DNA from 3 places in the Streptomyces sp. NPDC047869 genome. Region 1 is predicted to be linked to each of the others. Evidence: riboswitches for the same ligand, from Rfam matches in the RefSeq annotation. Region 1 holds a riboswitch; each other region holds the start of a gene.
The links. A riboswitch is a leader RNA that binds a small molecule or an ion and turns the genes downstream of it on or off. The one in region 1 is predicted to bind thiamine pyrophosphate.
Positions count from the first base shown of each region.

Region 2: linked by a shared signal. The riboswitch ahead of thiC (phosphomethylpyrimidine synthase ThiC) and the one ahead of thiO (glycine oxidase ThiO) in region 1 are both predicted to bind thiamine pyrophosphate.
Region 3: linked by a shared signal. The riboswitch ahead of AB0924_RS17850 (thiamine ABC transporter substrate-binding protein) and the one ahead of thiO (glycine oxidase ThiO) in region 1 are both predicted to bind thiamine pyrophosphate.

Region 1 is NZ_JBEYRK010000044.1:22,660-32,583, forward strand. Features, by position in the region: gene AB0924_RS35735 (sulfite oxidase-like oxidoreductase) at 1-575, shown strand, start outside; gene AB0924_RS35740 (DUF4396 domain-containing protein) at 595-1,095, opposite strand; gene AB0924_RS35745 (deoxyribonuclease IV) at 1,170-2,072, opposite strand; gene pknB (Stk1 family PASTA domain-containing Ser/Thr kinase) at 2,138-4,063, opposite strand; gene AB0924_RS35755 (thiazole synthase) at 4,166-4,960, opposite strand; gene thiS (sulfur carrier protein ThiS) at 4,963-5,163, opposite strand; gene thiO (glycine oxidase ThiO) at 5,166-6,326, opposite strand; TPP riboswitch at 6,324-6,435, opposite strand; gene AB0924_RS35770 (hypothetical protein) at 6,488-6,838, shown strand; gene AB0924_RS35775 (FAD-dependent oxidoreductase) at 6,871-8,103, shown strand; gene AB0924_RS35780 (Rv2175c family DNA-binding protein) at 8,170-8,535, shown strand; gene thiE (thiamine phosphate synthase) at 8,626-9,273, shown strand; gene metF (methylenetetrahydrofolate reductase [NAD(P)H]) at 9,411-9,924, shown strand, end outside.
Region 2 is NZ_JBEYRK010000001.1:467,969-477,892, reverse strand. Features, by position in the region: gene hisC (histidinol-phosphate transaminase) at 1-987, opposite strand, end outside; gene AB0924_RS02190 (LacI family DNA-binding transcriptional regulator) at 1,417-2,529, shown strand; gene AB0924_RS02185 (metallophosphoesterase) at 2,900-3,976, shown strand; gene AB0924_RS02180 (hypothetical protein) at 4,158-5,021, shown strand; gene thiC (phosphomethylpyrimidine synthase ThiC) at 5,166-6,950, opposite strand; TPP riboswitch at 6,943-7,116, opposite strand; gene AB0924_RS02170 (YibE/F family protein) at 7,189-8,574, shown strand; gene AB0924_RS02165 (SsgA family sporulation/cell division regulator) at 8,672-9,109, opposite strand; gene AB0924_RS02160 (IclR family transcriptional regulator C-terminal domain-containing protein) at 9,211-9,924, opposite strand, start outside.
Region 3 is NZ_JBEYRK010000012.1:103,710-113,633, forward strand. Features, by position in the region: gene AB0924_RS17815 (hypothetical protein) at 1-282, shown strand, start outside; gene AB0924_RS17820 (VOC family protein) at 394-801, shown strand; gene AB0924_RS17825 (LOG family protein) at 847-1,974, shown strand; gene AB0924_RS17830 (LAETG motif-containing sortase-dependent surface protein) at 2,134-2,826, shown strand; gene AB0924_RS17835 (maleylpyruvate isomerase family mycothiol-dependent enzyme) at 2,903-3,700, opposite strand; gene AB0924_RS17840 (ABC transporter ATP-binding protein) at 3,725-4,747, opposite strand; gene AB0924_RS17845 (iron ABC transporter permease) at 4,747-6,348, opposite strand; gene AB0924_RS17850 (thiamine ABC transporter substrate-binding protein) at 6,396-7,481, opposite strand; TPP riboswitch at 7,562-7,669, opposite strand; gene rlmN (23S rRNA (adenine(2503)-C(2))-methyltransferase RlmN) at 7,693-8,799, opposite strand; gene AB0924_RS17860 (hypothetical protein) at 8,992-9,345, shown strand; partial or broken gene AB0924_RS17865 (transposase) at 9,460-9,573, shown strand; gene AB0924_RS17870 (hypothetical protein) at 9,792-9,924, shown strand, end outside.

The DNA.
Region 1 (9,924 bases):
GGCAGCGGCTGCAGCGTGGCTGGCCGGTCACGCACTACGGTCCGGTGCCGAAGTTCCGGCCCGAGCGCTGGGAGTTCCGCGTCTTCGGCGCCACCGCCGACGGCGACAAGCACACCTGGGGCCACGAGGAGTTCACCGCGCTGCCCTACACCACCGTGGTGGCCGATCTGCACTGCGTGACGAAGTACAGCATGACCGGCGCGGAGTGGGGCGGCGTCCCGGCCCGCGCGGTGCTGGACCTCGCCCCGCCGGCCGCGGACGTCACCCATGTGATGGTGTGGGCGGAGTACGGGTTCAGCTCCAACCTGCGGCTCGCGGACTTCGCCTCCGACCGCACGGTCTTCGCCACCCACAAGGACGGCGAACTCCTCACCGCCGAGCACGGCTTCCCGGTCCGCCTGATCGTTCCGCACCTGTACGCCTGGAAGGGCCCCAAGTGGGTCCGGGGCGTGGAGTACATGACCGCCGACCGCCGCGGCTTCTGGGAGGAGCGCGGCTACCACAACATCGGCGACCCCTGGAAGGAGCAGCGCTACTCCTACCAGGAAGAGCCCGGGGAGGGCCCCGAGCTCTGATCCTGGCGTCCGTGCCGGGTCAGTGGTGGTACTGGTGCACCACGGCGTGCCCCTTGCCCCGCCCGATCGTCCACTTGTTGACCGGGGTGGTCACGACGAAGGCGATCACCAGCGAGACGGCCAGCGAGATCCAGAACAGCGCGTCGGCGAGAGTGGCGTCCATCGCGGACGGCCAGACCAGGATCACCCCGTTGTCGATCAGCTCCATCACGGCGATGGACAGGGTGTCGGCGGCCAGGGCCACCCGGATCGCGGTCCGCAGGTCGACACCGGCCCGCAGGACCCCGCGCATGGTGAGCGAGTAGCCGAAGAAGAAGGCCAGGACGATCGCCAGCAGGGTGGTCGGCAGGTTCCCCCAGCCGGCCGCGGTGCCGATGACCATGCCGAGCACCTCGCCGATGGCGCAGCCGGTGAGGCAGTGCAGGGTGGCCTGCGCGGCCGTCGCCCAGCTTGTCGTGCCGGAGCCGTGGTCGTGGCCGTGCCCCTGGTGCTGGTGCTCAGTGTGTGCCGTGTGCTCCATGAGGTCCCCCAATGCCGGACGGGCGGTTCGTGTACCCACCGGAACCGCATACCCCCTGGGGGTATTCCCGAAGGTCACGAATCCCGGAGTTTCTTCAGCCGCTCGACGTCCGCCGCGTGCCCCTCCCTGCCGCCGGGGGTCTCGATGACGAGCGGCACGCCCGCCGTCGCCGGGTGGGTCATCAGCGCCCGGAACGGGTCCTCGCCGATGTGACCGGCGCCGATGTTCTCGTGCCGGTCCTTGTGCGCGCCGGCCACGTCCTTGGAGTCGTTGGCGTGGATCAGCTTCAGCCTGCCCTCGCCGACGGTGCCGACCAGCAGATCGAGGGTCTGGTGCATGCCGCTGGGGCCGGTCAGGTCGTGCCCGGCGGCGAAGATGTGGCAGGTGTCCAGGCAGACGCCGAGCTTCGGATGGGCGTCCAGCGCCTCGAAGTACGGCCCGAAGTCCCAGGTGCGCGAGCACAGCGAGGCGCCCTGCCCGGCGGTCGACTCCAGCAGCAGGAACGGGTCGTCGTCGTGGGTCAGCTCGTCCAGCAGCGGCAGCAGATGTGCGCGCACCTGCTTCAGCGCCACCTCGCGTGCCCGCCCGCCGGTCGCGCTGCCCGTGTGCACCACCACGCCGAGCGCCCCGATCTCCCGTCCACGCCGCAGCGAGTGCCGCAGCGACTCCACCGAGCGCTCCACGGTCGCCTCGGTGTGTGAGCCGAAGTTGATCAGGTAAGGAGCATGGACATACGCCGGGACCGACTCCGCGGCGCACGCCTCACGGAACGCCTCGTCCTGCCGCGGGTTCCCGGCCGGGGTGGCCCACCCGCGCGGGTTGGCGACGAAGACCTGCACGGTCTCGGCCTTCAGTTCGCGGGCGTAGGACAGCCCCACCGAGTGCAGACCGCCGGCCACCGGGACGTGACCGCCGATCGGGTTGCGGGCGGGGCCGGAGAGGCTCGGGGCGGCGGGGCGGGACGGCTGGGATGTCACCCGTTCAGGGTGTCATGCCGTCCCCCGCCGCCGGACCGCGGTCCCCGGTGACCCCGCTCACCGGGTCAGCGGATGGTGATCGTAATCGTCGACCCCTTGGGCGCCTTCTCGCCCGCGTCCACCGACTGCTCCTTCACGGTGTCACCGAACAGCCCGAGCAGGCCCCGGTCCTCGTTCACCTCGAAGCCGGCGGCCTCCAGCCGCTGTGTGGCGTCGTCCACGCTCGACCCGACCACGTCCGGCACCGTCACCATCACCGGGCCCTTGGACAGGGTCAGCGTCACCGTGTCGCCCTCGGCGGCCCGGCTGTCGGCCCCCGGGGTCTGCCGGGCCACCTGGCCCTTGTCGTACTCGGAGTTGACCTGCTGCGCGGAGATCCGCACCTTCAGACCCGCGTCCTCCAGGTCCTGCCGGGCGCTGTCCGGGTCCTCACCGGTGACGTCCGGCACGTCGACCGGGCTGCCCTTGCTGACCAGGAGCGCGATCGCCGAGCCCGCGTGCCGCTCGACACCCGTCTGCGGGTCGGTGCTGATCACCGAGCCCCGGTCCACGCTGTCGCTGAAGGCACGGTTGACCATGCCCGGCTCCAGCCCGGCCGACTTCAGCCGCGAGCGTGCCTCGGCCAGCGGCACCCCGCGCAGGTCGGGCACCTTCACGATCTCCGGGCCCCGGGAGATGACGAGGGTCACGGAGCCGTTGCCCCGGATGCGGGCCCCGGCCGTCGGATCGGTGTTGATGACCTTGCCGCTGCCGACCGTGTCGTTGTACTCGCGCTTGATCTCCTTGACGTGGAGCCCGGACGACTTCAGCCGCGCCGTCGCCTGCTCCTCGGTCTTGGCCAGCAGCGGCGGGACCTTGGTGAACTGCCCGGAGTTGATGTACCAGACGCCCGCGCCCACGCCGAGGACGACGAGCACGGCGGCGACGAGCGCGGCGAGCCGGCGTCCCGGCCGCAGCGGCCCCCGCCGTTCGGGCACCGGCGGGCTCTGCAGCCGGCTGGTGTGCCGGACGTCCGCCGGGCCGTCGTCCTCGTTGACGGGCAGCGGCCGGGGCACGGTCAGCGAGCGCGGGATCACGCTCGTACGGTCCCCGGCGTTGTCGTGCTCCGCGGACAGCGCCTGCGGCGGCACGGCGTCCAGCTGACCGGCGCTGAGCCCGGCCCGGGCCCGCAGCACCTGGCCGAGCAGCGCGGCGGCGTCGTCCGGCCGGAGGTCCGGGGTGCGCGCGGTCGCCGAGGCGACCAGCTCGTCCAGCTCCGGCGGCAGCCCCGGCACGAGCGCGGAGGGCGGCGGCACGTCTTCGTGGATGTGCTTGTACAGGATCTGCGCCGGGGAGTCCCCGGAGTGCGGCTTGCCGCCCGTCAGCATCTCGTAGAGGACGACACCGCAGGCGTAGACGTCGACACGCGGGTCGGCGGTGCCCTGCTCCATCTGCTCGGGAGCGAGATACGACACGGTCCCGAGGACGGCGCCCGTGGTGCTGGTCACCGTGTCGACCGACCGCACCAGCCCGAAGTCGGCGACCTTGACCCGCCCGTCATCGCCTATCAGCACGTTCTCGGGCTTCATGTCCCGGTGCACGAAACCGGCCCGGTGCGCGGCGCCGAGCGCGGCGAGCACCGGCTCCAGGATGTCCAGCGCCGCCCGCGGCTGCAGCGCCCCCCGCTCGCGCAGCACGTCCCGAAGCGTGCACCCCGCGACGTACTCCATCGCCAGATACACGTAGGACGCGTCGGTGCCCTGGTCGAAGACCTGCACCACGTTGGGGTGGGCGAGCCGGGCGACCGACTTGGCCTCGCGGATGAACCGGTCCACGAACGACCCGTCGACCGCCAGGGCCGGGTGCATCACCTTGAGCGCGAGCACGCGGTCCAGGCGGGTGTCCAGGGCCCGGTAGACCGTGGCCATCCCGCCGACGGCGATCCGCGCTTCGACGCGATAGCGTCCGTCGAGCACCTGCCCGACGAGCGGGTCCTGAAGGGTCGTATCCACGCAGGCGAGTGTACGAGGACCGACGGACACCGCCGTGCGCTGCGCCGTTCCGGTGACGTACTGCAGCAGACCTGTGACTGTCCCGCGAGGCGGGAGGGCGAACTAGAACGCGGGCCGCTCGGGGTCCAGGTCGGCGCGGCCCCCGGTGGGGGAGGAGGCCTCGGCGAAGTGCCTGCGCGGGATCCGGCCCGCCAGCCGGGCCAGCCGCCCCGCCTCCACCGCGTGCCGCATCGCCGCCGCCATCGTCTCGGGCCGCTGGGCCCGCGTCACGGCGGAGGCGAGCATCACACCGGCGCAGCCCAGCTCCATCGCCAGCGCGACGTCCGAGGCCGTGCCGGCGCCCGCGTCCAGGATCACCGGCACGCGTGCGTGCTCCACGATGAGCTGGAAGTTGTGCGGGTTGCGGATCCCGAGCCCGGAGCCGATCGGGGAGCCCAGCGGCATCACCGCCGCACAGCCCACGTCCTCCAGCTTCCGCGCGAGCACCGGATCGTCGTTGGTGTACGGCAGCACCGTGAACCCGTCGTCGACCAGCGTCTCCGCCGCCTCCAACAGCTCCACCGGATCCGGCAGCAGGGTGCGCTCGTCGGCGATGACCTCCAGCTTCACCAGGTCGGTGCCCAGCGCCTCGCGCGCCAGCCGGGCCGTCAGCACGGCCTCCCCGGCGGTGAAGCAGCCCGCGGTGTTCGGCAGCACCCGGATGCCCAGCCTCTCCAGCACCGACAGCACCGAGCCGTGCACCGCGGGATCGACCCGGCGCATGGCCACGGTGGTCAGCTCCGTGCCGGAGGCGACCAGCGCGCGCTCCAGCACGTCCAGGCTGGGCGCGCCGCCGGTGCCCATGATCAGCCGGGACCCGAAGGGCACCCCGCCCACCAGGAAGGGATCGTCGGACATGGTCAGCCTCCCTGGACGGCGGTGAGGACCTCGACACGGTCACCGTCGAGGAGCGCGGTGGCCGCCCACCGCGCGCGCGGTACGACGGTCTCGTTGACGGCCGCGGCCACCCCGGAGGGTGCCACGGTCAGGGTCTTCACCAGCGCGTCCAGCGCGGTGCCCGGGGCGATCTCCCGGCGCTCGCCGTTGACCGAGACACAGATGCTCATGCGGGCTGCTCCACGAGTGCGGCGCCGAAGCGCTCCGGGGTGAACGGACGGGCCGCCTCCGGCAGCTCGCCGCCGGTCAGCAGCTCGGCCATGACGTCCCCGGTGACGGGAGTGAGCAGCACGCCGTTGCGGTAGTGCCCGGTGGCCAGCAGCAGTCCGTCGAGCCCGGACGGGCCGAGCAGCGGGGCGTTGTCGGGGGAACCGGGGCGCAGACCGGCCCGGGTCTCGGTCAGGGGCAGCTCGGTGATCCCCGGCACCAGTTCATGGGCGTCGCGCAGCAGCTCGTACACGCCCCCCGCGGTCACCGTGGTGTCCCAGCCCAACTCCTCGCTGGTCGCGCCGACGACCAGCTCGCCGTTCTCCCGGGGCACCAGGTAGACCTGGCTGCCGCGCACCACGGCCCGCACGGTACGGCTCAGGAACGGCGCGTACCGCCGGGGCACGGTCAGCCGCAGCACCTGCCCCTTCACCGGCCGCACCGGGGGCAGCAGATCGTCCGGGACGCCCGCGAGACGCCCGCTGAGGCTGCCGCCGGCGAGCACCACCCGGCCCGCGCCCAGCCGGGTGCCGTCCGCCGCGGTGACCCCGGCGGCCCGGCCCCCGGCGACGTCGAGCCGCTCGGCCCAGCACCGGTGGAACACCACCCCGGCCCGCTCGCACGCGTCCACCAGGGCGGACGCCAGCCGTCTGGGGTCGATCTGGTGGTCGCCGTCGACCCGCAGCCCGCCCCGCACCCCGGGCGCGAGCATCGGTTCGAGGCGCCGGCACTCCCGCCCGGACAGCCACACGGAGTCGAGCCCCGAGCGCCGCTGCAGGGCGTGCAGCTCCCTCAGATGGGCGCGGTCGTCCGAGTCGAGCGCCACGGCGAGCGTGCCGCAGCGCCGGTAGCCCAGGTCGTGACCGGTCAGTTCGGTCAGCTCGGCCGCGAAGTCCGGGTAGCGGCGGGCCGATTCCAGGTTGAGGGCGAGCAACTTCTCCTCGCCGTAGTGCAGTTCGGTGACCGCGGCCAGCATCCCCGCCGCGACCCGCGCGGCCCCGCCGCCGGGCTCGGGGTCCACCACGGCAGTGGTGAGCCCGCGCTGCGCGGCGCGCCAGGCCGTGACCAGGCCGATGATCCCGCCCCCGATGACGAGGACGTCGGACGTACGTGACGGCATGGGCGTCCAGCCCCTCCCTTCGCCGGCATGACCCGGATCAGGTTCGTACGGTCGGAGGCCGCCAGCCTCCCTCTCAGCCCGGTGCGTCCGGGCTCCCGCGAGTGCTTGTACGGTGGCCACCCTAGCCCTCGGCCCCCCGACCTCGTAAGGAGCCCCGCCCCATGGCCCGCTCGCTCGACGGACTCTTCCTCGCCCCGGTGGCGGACCAGGCCCCGGGTCAGGTGGGTACGCAAACCCGCTTCGCCTACCACGAGCGGGGCGGCGAGATCTGGGCCGAGTACGCGGGCGGCGACGTGGTGCGCGGCCACCTGGTCGGCACCCGGGCGGGCGACCGGCTGGACTTCCGGTACGTACAGCTCAAGCAGGACGGGACCACCTCCTCGGGGCACTGCGTGTCGACGGTCGCGGAGCTGCCCGACGGGCGGGTGCGGCTGGAGGAGACCTGGGAGTGGGAGTCGCAGGAGGGCGCCGGAACCAGCGTGGTGGAGCAGGTCACCGAGCACGCCCGCTGACTGACTCTCCGTCAGTTGTCTAAGGTGATCGGGTGAGCGAGCAGACAGCACAGCAGGACACGTCGCCGCGGCGGCGCGTGGTGGTCGCCGGCGCGGGCATGGCCGGGGTACAGACCGCGGTGGCCCTGCGGGAACAGGGCTTCACCGGCACCGTCACCCTGATCGGCGCCGAGCCCCATCAGCCCTACGACCGGCCGCCGCTGTCCAAGGCCGTGCTCCTCGGCACGGCCGAGGGCTCCGCCTTCGACGTGGACTTCGAGTCCCTCGGCATCGAACTCAGGCTCGGCTGCGAGGCGCTGGGGGTGCGCCCCGCCGACCACGAACTGGACACCGAGGCCGGTCCCGTGCCGTACGACGTCCTGGTCCTCGCCACCGGCGCCGAGCCGGTCACACTGCCCGGCACCGAGGGCGTGCCCGGCGTGCACCTGCTGCGCACCCTGGACGACGCCGAGCGGCTGCGGCCGGTGCTGGCCCGGCAGCACGACATCGTGGTCGTCGGCGCCGGCTGGATCGGCGCCGAGTTCGCCACCGCCGCCCGCGAGGCGGGCTGCGCCGTGACCGTCGTGGAGGCCGCCGACCGGCCGCTCGCCGGCGCGCTGCCCGCCGAGGTCGCCGCGCCCATGACCGCCTGGTACGCCGACAGCGGCGCCGAACTGCGCACGGACGCGCGCGTGGAGCGCGTGGAGCCCGGCGCGGTGCTGCTCGACGACGGCACCCGGCTGGCCGCGGACGCCGTCGTGGTCGGCATCGGCGCCCGCCCCGCCACCGCCTGGCTGGCCGGCTCCGGCATCGAGCTGGGCCCGCAGGGCGAGATCCTCGCCGACGACCGGCTGCGCGCCTCCGCCGAGGACGTGTACGCCGTCGGCGACTGCGCCTCCTTCCCGTCCGCCCGCTACGGCGCCCGGCTGCTGGTCCACCACTGGGACAACGCCCTGCAGGGGCCGCGCACGGTCGCCGCGAACATCCTCGGTGAGATCCCCGCCGTCTACGACCCGGTGCCGTACTTCTGGTCGGAGCAGTTCGGCCGGTTCGTCCAGTACGCGGGCCACCACGCCGCCGCCGACCGCATGGTGTGGCGCGGCGAGCCGGAGGGTCCCGCCTGGTCCGTCTGCTGGCTGCGCGAGGACCGGCTGGTGGCCCTGCTGGCGGTGGGCAGGCCCCGCGACCTGGCCCAGGGCCGGCGGCTGATCGAGGCGGGCCGCCGCATGGACCCCGAGGTCCTGGCCGACCCGGCGCGGCCCCTGAAGAGCGCCACCCTCGACTAGGGCGGTGGCACCCACGCGGACCGGCCTGGCTTCCGACTGTCAGTGACGGATGGCAGGCTAGATCCCGTGACCGAGATTGACGCAAAGATCGATGCACTCGTCCCCGGCTGGCTCACCCTCCCCGACATCGCCGAACGGCTCGATGTCGAGGTGACGCGCGTGCGGCAGCTGGTCAAGGAGGGCCAGCTCATCGCCGTACGCCGAGGTGAGAACCGGGCGCTGCACGTCCCCGCCGCCTTCATCGACGGGGACAAGGTCGTCAAGGGCCTGTCCGGCACCCTGACGCTCCTGCGTGACGACGGCTTCACGGTCGAAGAAATGATCGAGTGGCTCTTCACCCCCGACCCGACCCTGCCCGGCACCCCCGCGCAGGCCCTGAGCGAGAATCGCGGCACGGAGGTGAAGCGGCGCGCCCAGGCGCTCGCCTTCTGAACCGACCCGCACCGCGCGGTGGCGTACCGGCCCCGGTCCGTACGCCACCCGCCCGCACGCCCATGGACGCCGACCCGGGGGGACCCACGCATGCCCGACACCGCCCGCGACCGACTCGCCGACGCCCGCCTGTACCTCTGCACGGACGCCCGCAGACGGCAGGGCGACCTCGCCGAGTTCCTGGACGCGGTCCTGGCGGGCGGTGTCGACATCGTTCAGCTGCGTGACAAGGGCATGGAGGCCGCGGAGGAACTGGAGCACCTCCAGGTGTTCGCCGACGCCTGCGCCCGGCACGGCAGGCTGCTCGCGGTCAACGACCGGGCCGATGTGGCCCACGCCGCCCGCGCCGACGTGCTCCACCTGGGCCAGGGCGATCTCCCCGTGCCCGCCGCCCGCGCCGTCCTCGGTGCCGGCGTGCTGATCGGCCGCTCCACGCACACCGAGTCCGAGGCCGCCGCGGCCGCCGTCCAGCGGGGCGTGGACTACTTCTGCACCGGCCCGTGCTGGCCCACCCCGACCAAGCCCGGCCGGCCGGCCCCCGGCCTCGGCCTGGTGCGGTACACCGCGGGCCTGGGAACCGACCGCCCCTGGTTCGCCATCGGCGGCATCGGCCACGGCAACCTGGAGCAGGTGCTGGACGCGGGCGCCCGACGGGTCGTCGTGGTCCGCGCGATCACCGAGGCCGACGACCCGGGTGACGCCGCGGCCCGGTTCGCCAAGCGGCTGCGGCAGCGGTAGCGGTGGCGGCGCCGCGGACGGGGTGCGGTCCGGGGCCTGTCCGGGTTTCTGTCCAAGGGGTGGACAGGGAAGCGGCAAATCGGGCAAATGACCGGCGTCCGGTTGGGGTACCGCCCACCCCTGGCTAACCTGCGGGTATGGCCCTCGGAACCGCATCCACCAGGACTGATCGCGCACGCACCGTGCGCGACATCCTCGCCACCGGCAAGACGACGTACTCGTTCGAGTTCTACGCGCCGAAGACGCCCCAGGGCGAGCGGAACCTGTGGAACGCGCTGCGCAGGGTCGAGGCGGTGGCGCCGGACTTCGTGTCCGTCACCTACGGCGCCGGCGGCACCACCCGCACGACCACGGTCCGGGAGACCGAGCAGATCGTCGTCGACACGACGCTCACACCCGTCGCCCACCTCACCGCGGTCGACCACTCCATCGCCGAACTGCGCAACATCATCGGCCAGTACGCGGACGCCGGCATCCGCAACATGCTCGCCGTGCGCGGCGACCCGCCCGGCGACCCGATGGGCGACTGGATCCCGCACCCCCGGGGCCTGGAGTACGCGGCCGAACTCGTCCGGCTCATCAAGGAATCGGGCGATTTCTGTGTGGGCGTCGCCGCGTTCCCGGAGATGCATCCGCGCTCCGCCGACTGGG
Region 2 (9,924 bases), on a different contig from region 1:
CGGCCGGACCACCACACCGTGCTCCTCGCACGCCGCGGCGAACGCGACCGTGCGCTCCCCCAGCCGCAGCCACACGAAGTTGGCCTGGGTCTCCGGCACCGTCCACCCCTGGGCGCGCAGCGCGTCGACCACGCGCGTGCGCTCGCACACCAGCGAGCCGACGCGGCCCAGCAGCTCGTCCTCGGCCCGCAGTGAGGCGATCGCCGCCTCCTGCGCGAGCTGGCTGACACCGAAGGGCACCGCCGTCTTGCGCAGCGCCGCCGCCACCGGCTCATGGGCGATCGCGAAACCGACGCGCAGCCCGGCGAGACCGTAGGCCTTGGAGAACGTGCGCAGGACGCAGACGTTGGGCCGCTCCCGGTACAGCTCGACGCCGTCGGGCACCTCGAGGTCACGGATGAACTCGCGGTAGGCCTCGTCCAGGACCACCAGCACGTCCTTGGGCACCCGGTCGAGGAACCGTTCCAGCTCGGCCCGCCGCACCACCGTGCCGGTCGGGTTGTTGGGGTTGCAGACGAAGATCAGACGCGTCCGCTCGGTGACCGCGTCCGCCATGGCGTCCAGGTCGTGCACGTCGCCGGGGGTGAGCGGCACCTGGACCGAGCGGGCCCCGTTGATCTGCGTGATGATCGGGTACGCCTCGAAGGAGCGCCAGGCGTACATCACCTCGTCACCGGGGCCGCTGGTCGCCTGGATCAGCTGCTGGGCGACGCCCACCGAGCCGGTGCCGGTGGCGAGGTGGGACAGCGGGACGGCGAACCGCTCCGACAGCTCCTCCATCAGCCCGCTGCAGGCCATGTCCGGGTAGCGGTTGAAATCGCAGGCGGCCGCGGTCACGCTCTCCATCACGCCGGGGAGCGGGGGATACGGGTTCTCGTTGGAGGACAGCTTGTAGGCGACCGGCCCGCCGGCCGCGGCCGGCTTGCCCGGCTTGTAGGTGGGGATACCCTCCAGCTCGGCGCGCAGCTTGGGGCTCGTCTCGCTCACCGCAGTCCTCCTCGCGACCACCGGCGGCCCGTCGACGCCGCCGGCTTCCAATACTCCACACCTTATGAGGATTCGGCCCCGCTGCGTACAGGTGCGGGACGACGGGAGTCCAGCCTCTTCCGTCACACAGGCATCAGGGGCATCACCGTACGAAGGCGTACGTACCAGGGGGCGTGTCGCACATATATCTACGCGCCGGTGGCTCACGCCCTGGCGCGCATCCCTCGTGAAGGTGAGTTGAGACCTCTTCGAGACCTCGGCCCCTTGGCAGGCCCACGCCCGTCGGCACGTCACGTCCTATCATTGGATCGTTCAACTGCCTTGATTTCCCAGGTAGTTAGGCGCCATCTGCCATGCAGAAACGTGCCTGTCAACGCGTGCATATGCGTCCGCACTACCCCACCGCATGAGCCCTACTATCGGCTCGCCATGACAGCAGCAGGGAAGCACCAGGTGAGCCGCGCGGAAACCTCACGTCGAGGCAGCCGGCCGGGCCGGGCGGGCATCAGAGACGTGGCCGCCGCCGCCGGGGTCTCCATCACGACCGTGTCCGACGCCCTCAACGGCAAGGGCCGGCTCCCGGACGCCACCCGGCGCCATGTCCGCGAGGTCGCCGACCGGCTGGGGTACCGCCCCTCGGCCGCCGCCCGCACCCTCCGTACCGGCAAGTCGGGACTGATCGGCCTGACCGTGACGACGTACGGGGATGAACCTTTCACCTTCACGGAGTTCGCCTACTTCGCCGAGATGGCCCGGGCCGCCACCTCCGCCGCGCTCGCCCGCGGCTATGCCCTGGTCATCCTGCCCGCGACCTCCCGCCACGACGTATGGTCCAACGTCGCCCTTGACGGCACGGTCGTCATCGACCCCTCCGACCAGGACCCGGTGGTCAGCGAGCTCGTCCGGCAGGGCCTGCCGGTCGTCTCCGACGGCCGCCCGGCCGGGTCGCTCCCGGTCACCGCATGGGTCGACAACGACCACGAGGCCGCCGTCCTCGACATCCTCGACCACCTCGCCGACGCCGGCGCCCGCCGCATCGGCCTCCTCACCGGCACCACGACGGACACGTACACCCATCTATCCACCACCGCCTACCTGCGCTGGTGCGAGCGGGTCGGCCAGGACCCGGTCTACGAGGCCTACCCCGCGCACGACCCCTGTGCGGGCACCGTCGCCGCCGACCGGCTGCTCGCCCGGCCCGACCGGCCCGACGCCGTCTACGGCCTCTTCGACCCCAACGGCACCGACCTCCTCGCCGCCGCCCGCCGCTACGGCCTGCGCGTCCCCGACGACCTGCTGCTGGTGTGCTGCAGCGAGTCCACGGTCTACGCCAACACCGAGCCGCCCATCACCACACTCTCCCTGAAGCCGCGCCGGATCGGTACGGCCGTCGTACAGCTGCTCATCGACGCCATCGAGGGCGTCGACTCGGACCAGCCCGTCGAACAGGTGATACCGACCGAGCTGATCGTGCGTACCTCGTCCCAGCGACGTCCTCCGCGCACGACCGTCAGCCCGCCACGGGCCCCGGAGAAGGGGTAGCGGGCGGGCCGCCGCCCGGTGGGGTGACCGGAGAGCGTGCGGTGGTCGCCCCCTCGGCGGTGGACACGAGGAATCCGGAGCGGCGAGGCCGGCCCGCGCGACCACAGCCCGCCCGGCCCGCGGCTCCGTTCACCCGCCCGGGCGGGCCGGCCCGCCGTCGCCGTACGGCCCACCGGTGCCAGGCAACCGGTCGAAACCCCGCCCAAACGTAATGAAAGCCGCGGTGAACCGGAGTCTCGCTCCGATTCACCACCCCTGGGTCATCACACGGAGCGACGCGCGTTCCTATGATGGGCCCACGACACCGCGGGGCCGCTGCGACCAGGCAGTCCGAAGCGGTGCAGCTGCGGTGCGATGGTGGAGGGGTCTGATGACTCAGGGGGCCGGTCGGGGACCCGAGGTGGAGCGGACGGCGACGTTGCGCGACTTCCGGGTGCCCGCGTACGTCAACGAGACCGGTCCGTACGTCCGCAGCCACCCCGGTGACACCGTGCCGCCCATGGACGAGGCCTACCCCGAGGGCTACACGCCCACCCAGCGCGACCTGCCCGTCATCAACCGCGGCGACACGCTGCAGGTGTCCGTCGAGCCGGCCCCCGTGGCCCCGGACCCGCAGCCGGCGACCGGCCCGGGCCCGCTGTACGTGGTCGGTGACGTCCACGGCTACCTGGACGAACTGCTGGCCGCCCTGCGGGAGAAGGGGCTGGTCGACGCCGACGGTCAGTGGAGCGCGGGCACCGCCCGGCTGTGGTTCCTCGGTGACTTCACCGACCGTGGACCCGACGGCATCGGCGTCATCGACCTGGTCATGCGGCTGTCCGCCGAGGCGGCCGCCGCCGGCGGGTACTGCAAGGCCCTCATGGGCAACCACGAGCTGCTGCTGCTCGGCGCGAAGCGGTTCGGCGACACCCCGGTCCACTCCGGCGCGGGCACCGCCACCTTCCAGGCGGCCTGGCTGCTCAACGGCGGCCAGAAGACCGACATGGACCGTCTCCAGGATCACCACCTGCAGTGGATGTCCCGGCTCGACGCCGTGGAGGAGGTCGACGGGCATCTGCTCATCCACTCCGACACCACCGCCTACCTCGACTACGGCGACTCGATCGAGGCGGTCAACGACACCGTCCGCGAGACCATCACCCGTAACGACGCGGACGAAGTCTGGGACCTGTTCCGCAAGTTCACGAAGCGGTTCTCCTTCCGCGACGAGGGCGGCGCGGAAGCCGTGCGCTCCCTCCTCGATACGTACGGCGGCACCCGCGTCGTTCACGGTCACAGCCCCATTCCCTATCTGCTCGGCGAAGTCGGATCCGAGGAAACCGAGGAGGACGACGGCCCCTCCGTGGAGGGACCGCACATCTACGCCGACGGTCTCGCCATCGCCATGGACGGCGGCGTGACCATGGCCGGGAAGCTGCTGGTCCAGCAACTTCCCCTGAACGCCTGAGGGTTCACCGGGCTGATCGAGTCCGACCGGATGCGCCCAGGCCAGCACGCAATTTCCGGCAACCCCCTGTCACCGCGTGGCGTCACGGCTCTACCATCGGCTTATCCGTAGCAGGCTCCCCTCCGTTTCTGCCCGACGGCTCGCCGGCGTGCGAGCCCCAAGCCCTACGGAGCATCGGGGGATGCACATGAACAGCGTTCCGCAGCACCTGCTGAACGAGGACCGCCAGGAATTCGAGCGGATCCTCGATGAGGCGCTGCGCTCCGCGCCCCAGCGACCCGAACTGGCCGCTGTCGGACAGCGGCTCAACCCGGAACAACTGCGCACCATGGCACTCAACGCCACCACGCTCATCACGGCGGCCGCGGCGACCGAGTACCAGCACTACGTGAAGGCCCGCGAGGAACTGCGCCGCCCGGCGCCGTCCGTCCCTTCGGCCACCGACGACACCGGGTCCGCGGAGCCGGGCGCGGGCCCGGTGGGTCTCGCCACCGCCCTCGGCGAGGCCGCCGAGACCACCGGCGCGGGCGCCGTCGCCGTCGTCGCGGTCCTGGCGCCCGTCCTCGCCGGCACCGCCGCGGCGATCTTCCTGCTCGTCGGCTACATCCTGAAGATGCTGGCCCCCGGCCAGGCCTTTGCCCAGACCATGCTCACCGCGGGCTGGGTGTTCGGCGCCGTGACCGCCGCCGCGGTCCTCGTCGCCGGTGCCGGGCTGCTGCTCACCGCCCTGCGCAACAGCGCCGCGGCGGAAGCCGGAGCGCATGACGCGGCCGACGCGGAGGTGGCCAGGGCCAGAGAGGCATGGCGAGAGGCCCTGCTGGAACGCGGTGTCCTGCCGTTCCTGCGGGACGCGCTCGCCCAGCCCGGTACGGCCCCGCTGCACCGCACGGCACCCACGGCCCCGACGAGCCGCATGCCGCGCCTCGGCTACGGACGCCCCGGCTTCAGCAGCCCGGACGACGGCTCCGGGTCCGACCGTCCGAGCTTCAGCAGTCCCGACTACACCAGTCCCGACTTCGGCGGTCCGGAACACCAGCCGGAATAGCCGGCCCGCGCTCCCTCGTGGGGCGCCTGCAGGACCCCGGCCGGCGCACGGCAGGGCAGTGCCGGCGGGCACGCCGCCGACCTCTCCGCGCCGCCCGACGCCCGGGGCCCGGCACGCCCCGGGCCGACGGCCGCCTTGGCCGGGTCAGTCGGCAATCGGCAGGTACACCCGGTTGCCCGACGCCGCGAACTCCTTCGACTTCTGAGCCATGCCCTCCTCGACCTCGGCCCGGGTACCGCCGTGTTCCCGGCGGATGTCCTGGGAGATCTTCATGCTGCAGAACTTCGGCCCGCACATGGAGCAGAAGTGGGCCGTCTTGGCGGGTTCGGCCGGCAGGGTCTCGTCGTGGAACTCCCGTGCCGTGTCGGGGTCCAGGGCGAGGTTGAACTGGTCCTCCCACCGGAACTCGAAGCGGGCGTCGGACAGCGCGTCGTCCCACTCCTGCGCGCCCGGGTGCCCCTTGGCGAGGTCCGCCGCATGGGCGGCGATCTTGTAGGTGATGACCCCGGTCTTGACGTCGTCACGGTTGGGCAGGCCCAGGTGCTCCTTGGGCGTGACGTAGCAGAGCATCGCCGTGCCCCACCAGGCGATCATCGCGGCGCCGATACCGGAGGTGATGTGGTCGTACGCCGGCGCGATGTCCGTGGTCAGCGGGCCGAGCGTATAGAACGGAGCTTCATCGCAGATCTCCTGCTGAAGGTCGATGTTCTCCTTGATCTTGTGCATCGGGACGTGGCCCGGGCCCTCGATCATGGTCTGTACGTTGAAACGCCTGGCGATCCGGTTGAGTTCCCCGAGCGTGCGCAACTCCGCGAACTGCGCCTCGTCGTTGGCGTCCGCGATCGAGCCCGGCCTCAGACCGTCGCCCAGCGAGTACGTGACGTCGTAGGCGGCGAGGATCTCGCAGAGCTCCTCGAAGTTCTCGTACAGGAACGACTCCTTGTGGTGCGCCAGGCACCACGCGGCCATGATCGAGCCGCCCCGCGAGACGATGCCGGTCTTGCGGTTGGCGGTGAGCGGCACATACGGCAGGCGCACGCCGGCGTGGACGGTCATGTAGTCCACGCCCTGCTCGGCCTGTTCGATCACGGTGTCCTTGTAGATCTCCCAGGTCAGTTCCTCGGCCCTGCCGTCGACCTTCTCCAGCGCCTGGTAGAGCGGGACGGTGCCGATGGGCACGGGGGAGTTGCGCAGCACCCACTCGCGGGTGGTGTGGATGTTGCGGCCGGTGGAGAGGTCCATCACCGTGTCGGCGCCCCAGCGGGTCGCCCAGGTCATCTTCTCGACCTCCTCCTCGATCGAGGAGGTGACCGCGGAGTTGCCGATGTTGGCGTTGACCTTCACCAGGAAGCGCTTGCCGATGATCATCGGCTCGATCTCCGGGTGGTTGACGTTGGCCGGCAATACCGCGCGGCCCGCCGCGATCTCCTCACGGACCACCTCGGGAGAGACGTTCTCCCGGATGGCCACGTACTCCATCTCGGGCGTGATCTCACCCCTGCGCGCGTACGCGAGCTGGGTGACCGCCTGGCCCTCACGGCCGCGGCGCGGCTGACGCGGGCGCCCGGGGAACACCGCGTCCAGGTTGCGCAGCCCGCCACGCGGCGAGGTGTGCTTGATCCCGTCGTCCTCGGGTCGGACGGGGCGGCCCGCGTATTCCTCGGTGTCACCGCGGGCGATGATCCAGTTCTCCCGCAGCGCCGACAGCCCCCGGCGGACATCGGTGTCGGCGAGTGGATCGGTGTACGGGCCCGATGTGTCGTACAGCGTGACCGACTGCCCGTTGGTGAGGTGCACCTGACGGACCGGCACACACAGGTCGGGGCGTGAACCCTCGACGTACGCCTTGTGCCAGCCGATGGACTTTCCGGCCTCCTGGGACTTCTCGTCCTGAACGGAGGCAGGCGTGCGTGCGTCCTTGTTGGTCATGAGACCTACTCCCTACGCCGGCATTACCCGGTAACAGGTTCGGCGGTCGACGCAGCGGTTTCCGACTTCGGATGTCTCCCGAGGAATGACGTTCCACGTGAAACATCGCGTATACGGAGGTCAGCGCCCTCTCAGCCCGGTGCTCCGAGCTCCCGCGTGTGCAAAAGGTGCCTCCACGCTAGCGTCAGTTCGGGCGCGGTGAACAGAGGGCCCCCTTCGTTCTTGCGATGATCGGGCGGTGACCACGACGGAACAGCACCCCTACCCGCCCTCCGAGCCGCCGCGTCAAGGCGGCTCCGAACCAGGCCGTGGCCATGGCCACTCACACGGTCACAGTCACAACCATGGGCCCGCCGCGCCGGTTTCGAAGCACCTGCGCAAGGTCATCGCGGCGATCCTCGTCCCGTTCACCGCGGCCGTCGTGGTCGGCCTGATGATTCTGTGGCCCGGAGGAGCCCCGCCGCACGAGCGCACCGGTGTCGGCTTCGACCGGCAGACACAGCAGGCCACGGTCACCCAGGTGGTGGAGCTGAGCTGCAAGTCGGTCAACGCATCGGGCGGTACGGCGGCGGGCGGCACCTCCGCTCCAGGCGACGGCTCGGCACAGAACGAGGCGAAGGGCACCTGCAGGAAGGCGACGATCCGGGTCGACACCGGCAAGGACGAGGGCCGGACCTTCACCGAGATCGTGCGGCCGGACCAGTCACGGCAGTTGCACCAGGGCGAGAAGGTCGTGGTCGCCTACGAGCCCTCGGCGCCCAAGGACCTGCAGTACTCGGTGACCGATGTGAACCGGAAGTTCCCCATGGCGCTGCTCGCGGGCATCTTCGCGCTCGCCGTCGTCGTGGTGGGACGGATGCGCGGGGTCATGGCCCTGGTCGCGCTGGCCGTGAGCTTCCTGGTGCTGACGTTCTTCATCCTGCCCGCGATCCTTCAGGGCTCGAATCCGCTGCTCGTGGCCGTCGTCGGGGCGAGCGCGATCATGCTCATCGCGCTCTACATGTGCCATGGCCTTTCAGCGCGTACCTCGGTCGCGGTGCTCGGCACCCTGGCCTCCCTGCTGCTGATCGGCGTTCTCGGCTCCGGGTTCATCGACTGGGCCGCGTTGACCGGCAACACGGACGACAGCACCGGTTTGATCCACGGTCTGTTTCCGTCGATAGACATGAGCGGTCTGCTGCTGGCCGGAGTCATCATCGGTTCGCTGGGTGTCCTGGACGATGTGACGGTGACCCAGACGTCGGCGGTCTGGGAGCTGCACGAGGCGAATCCTGCGATGGGCTGGCGCGACCTGTACCGGGCAGGCATCCGGATCGGACGCGACCACATCGCCTCGGTCGTCAACACCCTTGTGCTCGCCTACGCCGGTGCCGCCCTGCCGCTGCTCCTGCTGTTCTCGATCGCGCAGAGCAGCGTGGGCACGGTGGCCAACAGCGAGCTGGTGGCCGAAGAGATCGTGCGCACGCTGGTGGGTTCGATCGGGCTGGTCGCCTCGGTTCCGGTCACCACTGCCCTCGCCGCCCTGGTGGTGTCGGCCGACCGGCCCGGGCCGGCCGGTGCCGGAGGCTCCGGTGCGCATCCCGTTCCGGCGCGAGGCGGCAGGGGGCGGCGGCGCAAGCACTGAGCACGGGGCGTCAGGGTCGGGACACCGCCGAAGAAGCGTTCCTGCGGAGGCCCGGGCGGCAGTACGTCAGCGCCCGGCGCCCCACTGCCACGGTCCCTCAGCCGGCGCTCTGCTCCTCGGCCAGAATGCGGTCCAGAGCCTCGTCGAGGTGGGCGTCGAAGTCGGCCAGTGCACCCTCCTGGCCGAGCGGGACCAGTTTGTCCGTGCGGTCGAGGAAGGCCACGAGTGGCGGCGTCGAGGAGCGGAACAGCGCCTGGTCACTGCCCACCTGAAGCCGGATCAGCACCTCGCCCAGCACCTCGGTGTCGGCCGGAGCGATGTGCACATCACCCTCCCCACACGGCCGGCCGACCCCGTCGATCAGCAGTTCCCGCCCGAAGGCCCAGGTCACCGGGGCGTCACCGGGCAGATGGAAGGTGAGACGTACGGCGTAGGGATCACAGGTCTCGTAGCGCAACTCCACCGGGATGCGGAAGGAGAGCTCCTCGGACACGAGAAAACTCATCATGACTTCTGCCTGTACGGATTCGCGCATCGCCTACCCCGTCATATGACGTCGACTGGCCGGGAATGATCCCCCTCGACTGTGCATCAAATCTTGCTCAACGTACATGGCAGATCACAAGGAGTGAGTTTTCAGATACTGATAGAGAGGGACAGCGCGCCCAGATGCCGCCCGATCCCGGCCTGCAGGCGCAGGGCCGCGGGCAGCAGCTGTTCGCTCTGATGTACGGGGAGTGAGATGGCCATCGCGGCCGCCGTCGTACCGACCGTGATGGGGATCGCGGCACAGACCGTTCCGAGCGCGTACTCCTGCCGCTCCACCACCGGCTCCATGCGCGGCGTCCTGGCCAGCCGGCGCAGGAGAGTGTGGTTGTCCCGCACCGAGTACGGCGTGAGGGACCGTGCCGGATAGCGGCTCAGGTGGTCCCGTCGGGCCTCCTCGTCCAACTGGGACAGCAGGCACTGCCCGATCGCGTGCGCGTGCCCGGTCTCGCGGAAGTCGGCCCACTCCTCGACCGCGGGTGTCTCCCGCGAGTCGGCGACGCACACGACCTCGATCTCGCCGGCTTGGTACATGGCGTAGTACACCGGGGCACCGATGCAATCGCGCCAGTACGCGAGGGTGTCGGCCACCGTGCTGCGACGTTTCTGCTGCGCTCCGCTGCTGCTCAGCCGCTCGGCCGCGTCACCGAGGAAGAACAGTCCCTTGTCGCGGCGCAGATAGCCCTCGTGCACCAGGGTGCGCAGTAGGTGATAGGCCGTGGGCAGGGCGAGGCCGGTCTCGCGGGCGAGTTGTTTGGCTGGGGCGCCGTACTCGTGGACCGCGACGGTCTCCAGCAGGCGCAT
Region 3 (9,924 bases), on a different contig from region 1:
TACGCCATGACCGTCCTGTACGGGGGTCCGGTCTCGTCCGGCGGCCCGCTCACCGTGCTCGGGGCGCTCGTGGTCACCGGCTGCACCGTGGCGACCCTGCTGACGGCGGCCGTCGAGGCCCGCCAGTGCCGTGCCGAGACGACCGCCGCCCTGCTGCGGCTCGGCGCCCCGCCGGGAACGCTGCGCACCGCCGCCGCCCTGCGCGCGGGCGCCCTGCTGGCGCTGTTCGGCCCGCTCACCCTGGTGATCGCCCACCTCACCGCTCTGGCGTCGGCCCCGTGAGACCCCGCACCGGAGCCGGGCGGAAAAAAACTTCGCCACCCGGCGATGAGTTCCGCCGCCGCCCGCTGTCCAACTCACGACAGCGGCGACCGCAGCCCAGGGAGGCACCCCGTGTACCAGCAGATGATCTTCGTGAACCTGGCCACCGACGACGTCGAGGCCTCGAAGAAGTTCTTCACCCAGCTCGGCTACTCGATCAACCCGCAGTTCAGCACCGACGACTGCGCCTGCGTGGTGATCAGCGACACGATCGTCGCGATGCTGCTGAGCAAGCAGCGCTACGCCGACTTCACCAAGAAGGAGATCGCGGACTCCACCAGGACCAGCGAGGTGCTGATCTGCCTGAGCGCGGAGAGCCGGGAGAAGGTGGACGAGCTGGTCGACAGGGCGATCGCGGCCGGCGGCTCGGCGAGCGGTGACACCCAGGACCACGGCTTCATGTACGGCCGGTCCTTCGACGACCTCGACGGCCACAGCTGGGAGGTCGTGTGGATGGACCCGGCCGCGGTCCAGGGCTGACCCCTTCCGGCCGGGGACGCGCACCCGCACACCTAGCATGGGCGGGTGGATCAGACACCCGCCCAGCCGAACCGAGCCGCCCACGACCGTGAGATCGAGTCCCTCGCCGAGTTCGACGAGGTGGTCGCCGCGCACGGCTCACTGACCCGATTCCGCGTGCAGGCCGTCGATCTGACGGCACGCACGAAGGAGCTGCTCACCGTCGACACCGCGAGCGCCGTCTTCCTCGGCTGCCCGATGGACCCCGAAGCCGCCGCGCACGTCCGCTCGGCCGGCGCCCTGGTCTTCCCGCCTATACCGGGGCTCCCCTTCGATCCGTACCGTGGATTCGCCTACACGCCCGACGAGTTGTTCGCATCGCTCGACGGCGGCTACGAGGCGACGCCCGACGCGCGGGCCTACTCCTGGTTCCAGCGCACCAAGGCGGACGGCGACGTCTTCGCCTCGATGCTGCGCGCGATCCACGACGACTCGGTCTCCGACTCCCTGGACGAACTGCTCGCCGGCGCACGGGTGGTGGGCGTCATGGGCGGGCACGCCATGGCCCGCGGCACCGTCGAGTACGCCGGCGCGGCCCGGCTGGGCCGCGAGCTGACGCGCGCCGGATTCACGGTCGCCACGGGTGGCGGACCGGGCGCGATGGAGGCGGCGAACCTCGGCGCGTACGCCGCGCCCTTCGCGGACGGCATGCTGGAGGAGGCGCTCCTGCTCCTCGCCAAGGCACCGTCCTTCCGGCCGTCCGTCACCGACTGGGCGCGGGCCGCCTTCGAGGTACGCGAACGCTGGCCCGGCGGTGGGGAGTCGGTGGGCATCCCGACCTGGTTCTACGGCCACGAGCCGCCGAACGCCTTCGCCGCGCACATCGCCAAGTACTTCACCAACGCCATCCGCGAGGACGGCCTGCTGGCCCGCTCCACCGCCGGAGTGGTGTTCCTGCCCGGCGCCGCCGGGACCGTACAGGAGATCTTCGACAACGCGACGCCGAACTACTACGAGTCCCGGGGCGAGCCCACGCCCATGGTGCTCGTGGACGAGGAGCACTGGACACGGCGGCTGCCCGCCTGGCCGCTGCTGCGGTCGCTGGCAGGAGGCCGGGCGATGGAGTCCCGAATCAGCCTGGTTGACCGGATCGAGCAGGCTCCCGAGGCGCTGAAACGTCTCCGCGGGCAATAAGCAGGCAAAGTCAACGGGCGTCGGGGGCATATGCATTGACACTTCTTATGGAACGCTTATAGACCTGTGTGTCTCTTGGGGGTGCTGGGACCACATCTCATCCATGTGCCTCAACTCCCCCTTTACCCCCCGCAGTTATGCACTCTGTAAAGGACAAACGTGTCCATAACTCGCCGTAACGCACGTCGTTCCGTGCGCATCCTGGGTGTCGCCTCCGCCTCCGCCGCACTGGCGCTCGGTGTCGCCGGCCAGGCGCTCGCCTGCAACATCAGTGAGTTCTCCGCCGAAGCCAAGTGCGACGGCGACAAGGGCGTCATCGTCGTCACCGACGTCGACCGCTCCGGCACCCCGGCCACCATCACGGTGTTCCGGAAGACCGACGCCGGTGAGACGCCGGTCGGCCAGCCGCAGGTGGTCAAGGGCTCCCGCGAGGGCGCCACGGTGACCTTCCAGGAGGACTGGAAGCCGAACGCGACGTACCGCATCCACGTCAAGACGGACCGGTTCAACGTCGACGCGGACATCAAGGACGGGCTGACGACCCCGGCCGAGGCCTGCAAGAAGGAGGAGTCCTCCTCCCCGAGCGCGCCGGCCAGCCCGTCGTCGAAGCCGTCCCCGTCCGCCCCGGAGGAGTCCGCCACGCCGGCTCCGTCTGCGTCGGAGAGCAGCACCGCCCCGGCGGGCACCTCGGACAACGCGCCGTCTCCGGCGGCCGGTGACTCGAACCTCGCCGAGACCGGTGCCAACTCCAACACCGGCATGATCGCCGGTATCGCCGGCGCGCTCGTCGTCGTCGGCGGGGGCGCGGTCTTCCTCGGCATGCGCCGCCGTGGGGCGAAGAACGGCGCCTGACGCCTGACCTCGCACCACCGCTCGTACAACACCGCGGCCCGTCCCCGTATCCCCGGGGGACGGGCCGCGGTCGTGCTCAGCCGAAGCTGGTCCGCTCGAGCCAGAACTCCAGCACGGCGCGCTCACCCAGCACTTCGAGGCCGGGCGCGTCCAGCGGCAGCCGCCGGTAGAAGGCGAGCAGCACCGAGGTGAGCGGGCCGCGCAGGGCGACGGTGGCCTTCTCGTGGCCGCGGCGCCAGCCGACGCCCTCCTCGCCCAGTTCGACGATCCACTCGGCGTTCAGGGCCGGATCGGTGTCCGTGGCGTGCAGGTGGATGCTGCGGCCGGGGCCGCGCAGTTCCGCCGCGGCCGGGTGAGCCTCGTTCCGCTGCACCCACTCCACGAGCAGCAACCACTCGTCCAGCGCGTCGGCGGCGATGTCGGGCGCCACCTCGTAGGGCAGGCCCGCCGCGAGCGTGGCGTCGGCGCGGTGCACGGTGATCTCGTGCGCCATGCGCCGGGCCCAGAAGCCGGAGTCGAGGCTGCCCGCCCACGTCCACACCGGCGTGCCGGCTCCCGCCTCGCGCAGCGCGGCCACGGCCAACTCGCCGGTCTCCGCGAACCACTTGTCCAGGGCGGCCGCGTCACCCCGCTCCTGCGGTCCGGCTCCGAACGGCACTTGCTCCACCGGGATGTTCTCCTGCGCCCGGGCACGTACCAGGGTGTCCACCCAGCGCAGGGCACCGCCCATGTGGCGCACGAGGTCTTCCAGCGACCACTCCGGGCAGGTGGGCACGGTAGCGGCGAGATCGGCGCCGGAGGCCACCACGGCTCTCAACTGCTGTACCTGAAGGTCGATTTCGTCGCAGTACCGGTCATGTGCGAGCAGAGTCATGCCCTCACCCTAGGCACGCGGTGATCAGCCGAGCACGACGATTTCGGCCGCGTCGAACGCGAGCCCCACCTCGGCCCCCGGCTCCGGCGCGGCCCGGAGCGCGCAGGCCGCCTCCAGGGGCGGGCCGCCGTCCCGGGGCAGCAGCCGGACGGCCACATGGGTGCCCTTGAAGGTGCGGGCGGTCACCGCGCAGGGCAGACCCTCGTCCGCCGCCACGAGCCGCACACCGGCGGGCCGGACCAGCAGCGGATGGTCACCCTGGGGTGAGCCGTCGAGGACGGGCAGCTTGCCCCAGGGGGTGTCCGCGGCGCCGTCGGAGACGGTCGCGGGCACCACGTTCTCGAAGCCGAGGAACCGGGCCACGAACTCGTCCGCGGGCCGCTGCCAGACCTCCAGCGGGGTCCCGGACTGGGCGATCCGCCCGTCCCGCATCACCACCACCCGGTCGGCCAGCGCGAACGCCTCGCCCTGGTCGTGCGTCACGGCGAGCACGGTGGTGCCCAACCGGCGGAAGAGCTCCCGGAGTTCGACCACGAGCCGGTCCCGGAGCGAGCGGTCGAGCTGGCCCAGCGGCTCGTCCAGCATCAGCAGCCGGGGCCGGGGCGCGAGCGCCCGGGCCAGCGCCACCCGCTGCTGCTCGCCACCGGACAGCCCGGCCACGGCCCGCCGGGCCGCCCCCGGCAAGCCGACCAGCTCCAGCAACTCCCCCACCTCGGTGTCCCGTCGCCCCTTGCCGACCCCGTGCATCCGCAGCCCGAAGGCCACGTTGCCGCCGACGTCCCGCTGCGGGAAGAGCTGGTGGTCCTGGAACATCAGGCCGACACCGCGCTTGTGCGCCGGTACGCCCGCCTGGTCCCGGCCGCCGAGCAGCACCCGCCCCGCGTCCAGCGGCTGCAGCCCGGCCACCGCCCTGAGCAGCGTCGACTTCCCGCTGCCGCTGGGGCCGAGCACACACACCACCTCGTGCTCGGCGACGTCGAGTACGACCGCGTCGAGCACGGGCCGGCCGCCCAGGCGCACGGTCGCGGCCTCGAGGCTCAGCAGCATCAGAACTCCCCCGTCCGGTCCGTGCGCAGCCGCTCCAGGACGAGCAGCGCGGCGGCGCACACGACCATCAGAATCGTGGACAGGGCCATCGCCTGCCCGTAGTTGAGCTCCCCGGGCCGGCTCAGCAGCCGGGCCACGGCGACCGGAAGCGTCGGGTTGTCGGGCCGCGCGATGAACACGGTCGCCCCGAATTCCCCCAGGGACACCGCGAAGGCGAACCCGGCGGCGATCAGCAGCGCCCGCCGCACCAGCGGCAGGTCGACCTCCCGCCACACCCGCCAGGGCGAGGCTCCGAGCACGGCGGCCGCCTCCCTCAGCCGGCCGTCCACCGCCCGCAGCACGGGCAGCATGGTCCGCACCACGAAGGGGGCGCCGACCAGCGCCTGGGCGAGCGGGACGAGGATCCAGGACTGTCTGAGGTCGAGCGGCGGCCGGTCCAGGGCGATCAGGAAGCCGAAGCCGACGGTGACGGCGGAGACGCCGAGCGGCAGCATCAGCAGCGCGTCGAAGCCGCGCACCAGCCGGCCGGCGTCCCGGCGGGCCAGCGCTGCGGCGGCGAGCCCTCCGACGGCCAGGGCGATGGCGGTGGCGGCGACGGCGTACTCCAGGGAGGTCCACACGGCGTGCAGCGGCGCCACCAGGAAGGTGCCGCCGTCGGCGTCGGTCAGCGCCCGGTAGTAGCCGAGGCCGGGCGCGTCCAGGGAGCGCTGCACGAGGACCGCGAGCGGCAGCACGAGCAGCAGCGCCACGGTGAGCAGGACTCCGGCGAGCAGCGCCCACTGCCCTGCGCCGCGCGGCCGGCGGGCGGTCACCTTCGGGTCGACCAGGCGCAGCGAGCTCTCGCGCCGCCGTACCGTCCAGGCGTGCACGCCGAGGATCGCGCCCACCGCGACGAACTGGACGAGGGTCAGGACGGCCGCCGTGGAGAGGTCGAAGACCTCCGAGGTCTGCCGGTAGATCTCCACTTCCAGGGTGGAGAACGTGGGGCCGCCGAGGATCTGCACCACGCCGAACGAGGTGAAGGTGAACAGGAAGACCATCAGCGCGGCGGCGGCCACGGCGGGCGCGAGGGCGGGCAGGGTGACCTTCCGCCACGCCGTCAGCGGTGAGGCGCCCAGCATCCGCGCGGCCTGCTCCTGCCGGGGGTCGAGCTGGGCCCACAGCCCGCCGACGGTCCGTACGACGACCGCGTAGTTGAAGAAGACGTGCGCCAGCAGGATCGCCCACACGGTGGTGTCCAGCCGTACGCCCCACAGGTCGTCGAGCAGCCCGCCGCGTCCGACCAGCGCCAGGAACGCCGTACCCACGACGACGGTCGGCAGCACGAACGGGACCGTGACGACCGCCCGCAGCAGGTGTCTGCCGGGGAAGTCGAAGCGGGCGAAGACATGGGCGGCGGGCAGCGCGAGCAGCAGGGTGAGCGCGGTGGAGGCGAGCGCCTGCCAGGTGGTGAACCACAGCACGTGCCCGATGTCCGGCTGGGTGACGACGTCCGCCACCCGCCCGAACCGCCAGCCGCCGTCGGCCTTCAGCCCGCGCACCACGATCGCGGCGACGGGCCAGGCGAAGAACACGGCGAAGAACGCGACGGGCAGGGCCATCAGCCCCAGCCGCGCCGCGCTCCCGCGCGCGGTGCCCTCGCGGGCCGTCACCTCAGTACGAGCGACGTCCACGACTTGACCCAGCTGTCACGGTTGGCGGCGATGGTGCCGGGGGCCATGGTCTCGGGGTCCTTGGCCTGCGGCCCGTACTTCGCGAAGTCCGGCGGCACCGCCGCGCCCTCGCGCACCGGGTAGACGAACATGTTGAGCGGCATGTCCTCCTGGAACTCCTTGGTGAGCATGAAGTCCAGGAACGCCTTGCCGCCCTTGGTGTTCTTCGCGTTGCTCAGCAGGCCCGCGTACTCGGTCTGCCGGAAGCAGGTGCCCTGGGACACCCCGGTGGGGGCGGTGCTGGGCCGCTTCTTCGCGTAGATGACCTCGGCGGGCGGCGAGGAGGCGTACGACACCACCAGCGGCCGGTCGCCGCCTGCCTTCTTGCCCTCCGACGATCCGGAGAACTCCTGGTAGTAGGCCTGCTCCCAGCCGTCGACGACCTTGACGCCGTTGGCCTTGAGCTTCTTCCAGTAGTCCTGCCAGTCGTCGTTACCGAACTTGGCGGCGCTGCCCAGCAGGAAGCCGAGGCCCGGGGAGGAGGTGGCCGCGTTCTCGGTGACGAGGAGGTTCTTGTACGCGGGCTTGGCCAGGTCGGCGAAGGACTGAGGCGGGGTCAGCTTGTGCTCGCTGAAGTAGGCCTTGTCGTAGTTGACGCAGATGTCGCCGGTGTCGACGGGGGTGACGCGGTGCTTGTCCTGGTCGACGCGGTACTGGGGCAGTACCCGGCCTGAGTCCTTCGGCGCGTAGGACTGGAACAGCCCGTTGTCGAGGGCGCGGGAGAGCAGGGTGTTGTCGACGCCGAAGAAGACGTCGCCCTGCGGGTTGTCCTTGGTCAGCAGCGCCTTGTTGACGGCCTGCCCGGCGTCGCCGCTCTTGAGGACCTTGACCTTGTACCCGGACTTCTTCTCGAAGTCCTTCATGACGCTCTTCGAGACGAGCCAGGAGTCGTGGCTGACGAGGGTCACGGTCCTGGAGTCCGCGGCGGAGCCCTTGGCGTCGCCCGACCCGCACCCGGTCAGCACGGGCAGGGCGACGAGACCGAGCCCGGCGGCCACGGCCACGAGGGTCTTGTTGTGCACTGGATGTCCTCCTGGGGTTGGCCAGGAAGAGACGCGGCCCTGCCCGGGCTCCACGAGGGAGCCCGGGCAGGGCGCAACAGCTTGAGTGGTGACCGAACTTCCTACCCAGAATGACCTGGGCGAGGTTCAGAGGGTCTGCGGCCCGGTTGCCGCACTCTCAGCGCTGTGGCGCTCCCCTGTCGGAATATGCAGATGTGTTGACGTGGCCAGATTATCGCTCGGTCGCCGCGAGCTGACCACAGGCCCCGTCGATCTCCTGCCCCCGGGTGTCCCGGATCGTGACCGGTACACCATGGGCCGCTATGGCCTCCACGAACGCCTTCTCGTCCTCGGGCCGCGAGGCGGTCCACTTGGAGCCCGGCGTCGGGTTCAGCGGGATGAGGTTGACGTGCACGGGCTTGCCCCTGAGCAGCCGGCCGAGCCGGTCACCGCGCCAGGCCTGGTCGTTGATGTCCCGGATCAGCGCGTACTCGATGGACAGCCGCCGCCCGGACTTCGCGGAGTACTCGAACCCGGCGTCCAGCACCTCGCGCACCTTCCACCGCGTGTTCACGGGGACGAGGGTGTCGCGCAGTTCGTCGTCGGGCGCGTGCAGGGAGATCGCGAGCCGGCACTTGAAGCCCTCGTCGGAGAACCGGTGGATGGCCGGAACCAGCCCGACCGTCGACACGGTGATGCCACGCTGCGACAGCCCGAGCCCGTCGGGAGCGGGGTCGGTCAGCGCCCGGACGGCACCCACGACCCGCTTGTAGTTGGCGAGCGGCTCACCCATGCCCATGAAGACGATGTTGGACAGCCGCGCGGGCCCGCCCGGCACCTCTCCGTCCCGCAGCGCCCGCATCCCGTCCACGATCTGGTGCACGATCTCCGCGGTGGACAGGTTCCGGTCGAGACCGGCCTGCCCCGTCGCGCAGAACGGGCAGTTCATCCCGCACCCGGCCTGCGAGCTGATGCACATGGTGACCCGGTCCGGGTACCGCATCAGCACGGATTCCACGAGCGTGCCGTCGAACAGCCGCCACAGCGTCTTGCGGGTCGTCCCCTCGTCGGTCGACAGATGCCGCACGACGGTCATCAGCTCGGGCAGCAGCGCTTCCCGCAGTCTGCCGCGCGCGGCGGCGGGGATGTCGGTCCACTCCGCCGGGTCGTGCGCGTACCGCGCGAAGTAGTGCTGCGACAGCTGCTTGGCACGGAACGGCTTCTCACCGATCTCGGCCACGGCGTCCTTGCGCTCGGCGGGCGTGAGATCGGCGAGATGCCGCGGCGGCTTCTTGGCTCCGCGGGGGGCGACGAAAGTGAGTTCTCCGGGCTTGGGCATGGTGGTACCAGTGTCGCAGATCCAATCGGGTGACCTGCGGCTGCCGCTCACTACTACTGTCACTAGTAGGCGTCAGTGGTCGCTCTGGAGCGGCGTCGGACGGCCCAGAGACGGCCCAGCCGACGGGGCTGCACGTCCCCGGCTGAGCTGCCACTGTCATCGTTCCGATCCCTCACGCGAAGCAGACCGTCCATGGCGATACGTCGCCGCCACGATGGCATCGAAGTGATCACTCAGGCGGGAGCGGATCTGGGACCCCTCCGCGTCGGGCCCGTGGTGACCTTGGCCGCTCCTTACCAACGCGACCCACAGAGTGGCTTCACCCTTTGCCTCAAGGGGCACACGGCCAATGAGACCCACGGAGGTACCGAGATGAACGCCGGAGAACGGGCCAAGGCAAAGGCCGAACAGATCGTCGGAAAGACCGTGCGGACGGCAGCCCACGCGATGCACAAGGAAACGCTCGCGGCGAAAGGCGCCGCTCTCGAAGCACGAGGCAAGATGCGGGGCACGAAGGAGCAGACCAAGGGCTCCTTTAAGCCTTGAGCGCGCTGCCGCAGGCTTTTAGGGCCTGTCCGGCGGATCATGTGACCGTCTCGTCTTCAGGTCGTTGGCATGAGCATGGGACGGGGAGATTTAACGCATGCGGAGTAGGCCCGGCTGAAGCCGTACCTACCGAAGCCCGGGAAGCAGGGCGGCCGTTGGGCCAGTCACCGCAGGGTCACCATCGGGATTCTGCACCGGCTGCGCACCGGGGTGCCATGGCGGGATCTAGCCGCCCGGCATGATCCGCCGGACAGACCGTAAACGCGTCCCAGGAACGGCTGAAGACCCAGGGATAGGGCAACAACCTCTTGCCTGGGCCTTCGGCGTTCAGAGCGGGCGGCAGGAATCGAACCCGCGTAGCCAGTTTGGAAGATTCAGTATCTCAAGCCTGCGCAATTCGTGCACGAAACAGGACATAGACCTCCGTCGTCGAATGAGCAGCAGTTATGGGCGGTGGCGTTATATCGGGGAAATTCTGGGCACTGGTGAGCGCCGGGGCAGCCGACGAGAAGGGTCCGGTCATGCGGGAGCCGTCGCAGAACGTTACGGTCGTGGCTCTCCTGGCGGATCCGGACGCGC